Regions from separate parts of the Nonomuraea sp. NPDC050394 genome, predicted to be linked through region 1. Evidence: riboswitches for the same ligand, from Rfam matches in the RefSeq annotation. Region 1 holds a riboswitch; the other holds the start of a gene.

Region 1 (3,196 bases):
CCTTCGGCCGCTACGACGGCGCGGTCGGCAGGCTCGTCCTCGCCGTGACCGCGCGCGGCGTCGTGACCTGCAGTTTCGACGAAGAGAACACGGTGTTCGAGCGGGTCGCCAAGCAGTTCGGCTCCTTCATCGGACCCGACGCCGCCCGGCTCGACCCGGTGCGCCGCGAGCTCGACGCGTTCTTCTCCGGGCGCCTGCGCACGTTCACCACGCCGGTGGACCTCACCCTCGCCACGCCGTTCGCCAAGACGGTTCTGCAGAAGATGATGGCGGTGCCGTACGGGACGACCACGACCTACGGCGAGATCGCCGAGCGCATCGGCCGGCCGCGCGCGCTGCGTGCGGTCGGGAACGCGCTCGCCCAGAACCCCGTGTGCGTGATCGTCCCGTGTCACCGGATCGTGCAGGCCGACGGCGAGCTCGGCGACTACGCCGGAGGCGCCGCCGCCAAGCGGCACCTCCTGACCGTCGAGAACCGCTGACTCACTTCGCGCGCGCCCGGCCGAGCAGTCCGACCAGCAGTGTCACCAGTGCCGCCACGATGGCGCCGCCGAGCGCGCCGTTCATCCACGGCTGGCGTACGGCCTCGCGCAACGGCAGCCAGATCCGGTCCCACGCCTCGACCGTCGGCGTGCCCGTGGTCACCCAGTAGGCGGCGAAGCCCAGCGCCCACGGGATCAGCATCGACCAGCGGGCCGGCGCGTTCTCCGCGGTGTTCCACCGGGTGCCGCCGCCCAGCAGGAAGTAGTCGACCGCGAGCACCGCGAACATCGGCACGAAGACCGCGCCGATCACCCCGAGGAAGGCGCCGTAGGAGGTGACGTCCACGGCCAGCGCGATCGCGACCGTCAGCACGCCGATGGCGGTGGAGAAGATCCGCCGGTCCACCCTCGGCATGAGGTTCTGCAGCGACACGGTCGTGGAGTACACGTTCGCGAACGACTGGTCGGTCTCGCGCAGCACCAGGATGGCGAAGAACAGCGCGCCCAGCGGCGCCGCCACGAACGGCGCGAACACCGCGGTGGAGTTGGCCGCGACCGCCGAGGCCCCGGCCAGCGCGACCGCGTAGACGCCCAGGCCCAGGCAGGCGATCTGGGCCAGCGTGTAGCCGCCCACGACGCCGGTGAAGGCGGCCCTGCTGGAGCGCGAGTGCCGCGCGAAGTCGGCCGCGAGCGGCACCCACGAGATCGACAGCGCGATCACGTAGTCGACGGCCGGGGCGAACGCGGTCCAGTCGCCGCCGGTCTGCGGCGGCGCCTTGCCCAGGAAGTCCACGGCGAACCAGACCATCGCGATGATCACGCCGATCGTGACGTACCTGCGCAGCAGCCTGATCGCGCCCAGCGGCCAGATCGTCAGCGCCGTGGTGACCGCCCCGGCGACAAGCACCCAGACGGCGTACGGCACCGCCGTACCGAAGATCGCCATCGCGCCGTTGGAGATGACCCAGAGCTCGAACGCGCCCCAGCCGATCATCTGGACGATGTTGAGCACGGTCGGGATGTAGGACAGCTTGGCGCCGAACAGCCCGCGCAGCAGGACCATCGCCGGTTTGCCCGTCTGGGTGCCGGGGATGGCGGACAGTCCCACCATGGCGGTGCCGATGAGGCTGCCGACCGCGGTGGCGGTGAGCGCCGCCGCCAGGCTCAGCGGCGCGTCGCCAAGGGGGTTGAGCAGCAGCAGCGCGCCGGAGAAGCCCAGCAGGCTGACCGCGAGGTTGGCCCACAGCGCGCCCTGGTCGAGCACGCCGAGGGTTTTCGGCGTGGCCCCGTCCAGGGTCAGGGCCACCTCAGAGTGGTGCGGTTCATCAGAGTGGTGTGATCCATCGACGACACGCGTCATCGTGAACGCTCCCTACGCCGGCATTACCCGGTCAGGTTCCGGCGGTCGGCAATGCGTGGGGATTGCCCTCTCAGCCCGGCCGTGCCCGAGCTCCCGCGCTTATGTAAGTTTCAGGCGGATTATGCCACTCGCCTGGCATGTGGCAAGACACCGGGCGGTCCCGGGGCCTGGGAGAATGGGTACATGACGGTTCCCGAGATCGAGGCCAAGGACGTGCCCGTGGGCGCGTACCTGCTTGACGTGCGTGAGCAGGGCGAGTGGTTGGCGGGGCACGCACCCGACGCCGTGCACATCCCCATGGGCGAACTGCAGTCACGTCTCGACGAGGTGCCCGCCGGGCAGCCGGTCTACGTGGTGTGCCGGGTGGGCGGCCGCTCGGCGCACGCGGCGGCCTGGCTCAACCACGTCGGCCGCGAGGCGGTCAACGTGGGCGGCGGCATGCAGTCGTGGGAGGCCGCCAGGCGGCCGATGGTGAGCGAGAGCGGCCAGGAACCGTTCGTGGCCTGACCCCGAATGCGAGGTCCGACCGCCGCCAGCGCCGGGAGGGCGGCCGGGCGAGCATCGGAGCATGGAATACGAGATCAGCGCCATCGACCCGGTGATCGTGCGCGAGCTGCTCCGGGCGGACGACGCGGGCCGGGCGCCCCGCTTCAGCATCGACGAGGAGGGCGGCGCGCCGCTGCGGTGCTGCCTGCGCAAGGCGGCGGCGGGCGAGCGGATCGCCCTGGTGTCGTACGCGCCGCTGCGCCGCTGGGCCGCCGAGACCGGCGCCGACCCCGGGCCCTACGACGAGCTGGGGCCCATCTTCGTCCACGCCGAGCCGTGCGAAGGGCCCGGCACGACCGCCTGGCCCGCGGCCCACACCGCCCAGCGGGTCCTGCGTGCCTACACCGCCGACGGGCGCATCCACGGCGGCCGTCTCCTGCCCGAGGGCGCCGACCCCGAGGTGGCGCTCAAGGAGGTGCTCTCCGACCCCGAGGTGGCCTTGGTGCACGTACGGGCGGTCGAGTATGGCTGCTTCCAGTTCGCCGCCCACCGGGCTACTTGAGCAGGCGCGACAGACGGCGGTCGGCGAGCGGCTTGCCGCCCGTCTGGCAGGTCGGGCAGTACTGCAGCGAGGAGTCGGCGAACGAGACCTCCCTGATGGTGTCGCCGCACACGTCGCAGGGCTGCCCGGCCCGGTTGTGCACGCGCAGGCCCGACCTCTTCTCTGCCTTCAGGTCCTTGGCCGCCACCCCGTGCGCCCGCTCGACCGCCTCGCGCAACGTGGCCACGATCGCCTCGTGCAGGTCGGCCACCTGCGCGTCGGTCAGCGAGGCGGCGATCTTGAACGGCGACATCCTGGCCGCGTGCA
Region 2 (3,196 bases), on a different contig from region 1:
CTTTGAGGAGCTGCTTGGCCCGCCCGATCGTGAGATCCAGGCGCGCGGCCACTTCGGGGAGAGTGAGCCACTCGCTGACGAGCTGGTCGGTCTCCCGGTCGATCTGTGCAACAGAAAGCGTCACGAAACCACAACTACCACATGGAGTGCTTGCTCAAACAACACAATCTCGTAGGGCCACATCCGGATCTACCAGGCGTTCCACATCAAGACGGGCGCCAGCCTCGATGAGACGGCGGCCCTGGACGAGGTCGCGGGGCCGGTCGGCGGCCAGCACGGCGGTGATCCGATCTTCCGCGGTCAGCCACACCGCCGACCACTTCAGCCCCTCGCGGTACACGACCCGGCCGCCCGCGGGGTGGTATCCGGCGTATTGCAGCATGTGACCGAACTGCTCCGACCAGAAGTACGGCACCGGGTCGTAGACCGCCTTCTCGCCCAGCAGCGTGGCGGCGGCCACGTCGGGAGAGTTGAGCGCGGTGTCCCAGTGCTCGACCCGCATCCTGGTCTGGAACCGGCGCGACCACCAGTTGGCGCAGTCGCCGACGGCCACCACGCCGGGCAGCGAGGTCCGCAGGTGCTCGTCGGTGACGACGCCGTTGTGCAGGTCGATGTCGGCGTCGGCGAGCCATTCGAGCACGGGGCGTGCGCCGATGCCGGAGACCACGACGTGCGCGGGCACGAACTCGCCGCCGACCAGCTCCACGCCGCCTTCGACGACCTCGCTGACCATCGTGTCGAGCCGCAGGTCGACGCCCTCGTACCAGGGCAGCGTGCGCGCGCCCATCTCGCCGATCGCGTGCGACAGCGGCGTTCCGGCCGCCTCGATCACGGTGACCACGCAGCCCGCCTTGCGCGCCGCGGTCGCCACCTCGGCGCCGATCCAGCCGGCGCCCACCACGGCCACCCGCGCGCCGGGCACCAGGGCGGCCCGCAGCACGTGGGCGTCGTCGAGCGTACGCAGCACGAGCTGGGGCCCCTCGCCCGGCAGCCGGATCGGCTCGGAACCCGTCGCGATCACCAGGCCGTCGTAGGGCAGCTCGCCCTCGGTGGTCTCCACCACGCCCTCACGCAGGCCCTTCGCGGCCACGCCCGGCCGGAAGTCGGCCCGCAGCGCGGCCAGGTCGGTGTCGACGAAGCTGTCGTCGCTCGTGCCCAGCAGCACCGCCTTCGACAGGGGCGGACGATCGTAGGGCCGGTGCCGCTCCTCGCCGAGGAGAGTGATCCTTCCTTCGAAGCCGCGCCCGCGCAGCGACTCGACACTGCGAACTCCGGCCAGGCCGGCTCCCACCACCACCACGTGATCCACGGTTCCGACCATACCGGGGTCATTCGTGGGAGTGCCTGCCGAGGCCGTAGGCTGGGACCGTAAGACGCGCGGGAGTCCGGCCTTAACCGGACTGAGAGGAAGGCTTCATCGGGCCTTCGACCGCAAGACACCTGATCCGGATCATGCCGGCGTAGGGAGCGGACATGCACGTGATCGTGGGCGGCGGCGTCGTCGGGCTCAGCGTGGCCTGGCGCCTGGCCCGCTCAGGACGGCCCGTCACCGTCGTCGACCCCGCGCCCGCCTCGGGCGCCACCCACGCCGCCGCGGGGATGCTCGCGCCGGTGAGCGAGGTCACGTTCACCGAGGAGCCGTTGCTGCGCCTGGGCGCGGCCTCCCTGGCGCGCTGGCCCGCCTTCGCCGCCGAGCTGACCGCCGACGCGGGGCTCGGTCCCGGGGCGCTCGACTACCGCGCCGACGGCACGCTCGACGTGGCCTTCGGCGCCGACGACCTGGCCGTCCTGGAGGAGACCGCGGGCTTCATGGAGAAGCTGGGGCTGCGGGTGGAACGGCTCAGCGGGCGCGAATGCCGCCGTCTGGAGCCCATGCTCGCGCCGTCGGTGCGCGGCGGCCTCCTGGCGCCCGACGACGCCTGGGTGGACCCGCGCAGGGTCGCCGGCGCGCTGCTGGCCGCCTTGGAGCGCCTCGGGGTCCCGATCGTGCGGGCGCGGGTGCGCGAGCTGCTGCGTGGCGATGAGGGCGTCCAGGGGGTACGGCTGAGCCCGGGTGACACCGGCGACGGGCCGCACCGGGAGACCGGCGGCGGGTCCTACCGGGAGGCCGGCGGCGGGCCGTACCGGGAGGCCAGTGACGGGCCGTACCCGGAGGAGCTGCGCGCCGAGCGGGTGGTGCTGGCGGCGGGGGCGTGGAGCGGCGCGCTGGCCCCGGTGCCGGTGCGGCCGGTGAAGGGCCAGATCCTGCGCCTGCGCTCGCCGCAACCGCTCCTGGGCAGGTGCGTGCGGGGCACGGTGCACGGCCTGCCCGTCTACCTGGTGCCGCGCGGCGACGGCGAGCTGGTCGTGGGAGCCACGCAGGAGGAGCTGGGGTTCGACACCCGGGTGACCGCGGGCGGGGTGTACGAGCTGCTGCGCGACGCCCGCGAGCTGGTGCCGGGGGTGAGCGAGCTGGAGCTGGCGGAGGTGGTGGCGGGGCTGCGGCCCGGCACGCCGGACAACCTGCCGCTCGTCGGGCCGGGTGGTGAGCCGGGGCTGCTGGTGGCCACCGGGCATCACCGGGGCGGGGTGCTGCTGGCCCCGCTCACGGCCGCCGTCCTCATGGGCGAGGAGCGCGAGCTGTCGTCGTTGTGCTCGCCCGCCCGGTTCGCGCCCTGAGCAGCGCTGCCGCCGAACCAGTCCCCGAACCAGCCACCGAACCGGCCGCCAACCCCACCTCCAACCCCACCTCCAAAATGTCCCAAAATTTCATCCCGAAGGGGGATATTTCATGAATGTGACGATCAACGGGGCCGCCCATGAGGTGCCCCTCGGGACGACGGTGGCGCAGGCCGTACGGACGCTGACCGACGCCACCAAGGGCGTCGCGGTGGCCGTGAACGACGAGGTGGTCACGCGCGGCTCGTGGGAGACCACGGCGCTGGCCGACCGCGACCGGGTCGAGGTGCTGACGGCGGTGCAGGGTGGATGAGCTGATCATCGGCGGGGAGAAGTTCGCCTCCCGCCTCATCATGGGCACCGGCGGCGCCCCCTCGCTGGACGTGCTCGACCAGGCGCTGGCCGCCTCGGGCACCGAGCTGACCACGGTGGCGATGCGGCGGCTCGACCCGTCGGCGCCCGGCTCCGTGCTCGACGTGCTGCGCGAGCGCGGCATCAAGGTGCTGCCCAACACCGCGGGATGCTTCACCGCGGGCGA

What was found. A riboswitch is a leader RNA that binds a small molecule or an ion and turns the genes downstream of it on or off. The one in region 1 is predicted to bind thiamine pyrophosphate.
Region 2: another riboswitch for thiamine pyrophosphate. It lies ahead of thiO (glycine oxidase ThiO); the one in region 1 lies ahead of ACIBKY_RS43380 (purine-cytosine permease family protein).

Annotation. Positions count from the first base shown of each region.
Region 1 is NZ_JBITIO010000015.1:279,002-282,197, reverse strand. Features, by position in the region: gene ACIBKY_RS43385 (methylated-DNA--[protein]-cysteine S-methyltransferase) at 1-482, shown strand, start outside; gene ACIBKY_RS43380 (purine-cytosine permease family protein) at 484-1,788, opposite strand; TPP riboswitch at 1,835-1,949, opposite strand; gene ACIBKY_RS43375 (rhodanese-like domain-containing protein) at 2,026-2,349, shown strand; gene ACIBKY_RS43370 (DUF1203 domain-containing protein) at 2,411-2,890, shown strand; gene ACIBKY_RS43365 (Fpg/Nei family DNA glycosylase) at 2,883-3,196, opposite strand, start outside.
Region 2 is NZ_JBITIO010000013.1:314,759-317,954, reverse strand. Features, by position in the region: gene ACIBKY_RS40395 (Rv2175c family DNA-binding protein) at 1-124, opposite strand, end outside; gene ACIBKY_RS40390 (NAD(P)/FAD-dependent oxidoreductase) at 155-1,309, opposite strand; TPP riboswitch at 1,368-1,484, shown strand; gene thiO (glycine oxidase ThiO) at 1,474-2,658, shown strand; gene thiS (sulfur carrier protein ThiS) at 2,771-2,971, shown strand; gene ACIBKY_RS40375 (thiazole synthase) at 2,964-3,196, shown strand, end outside.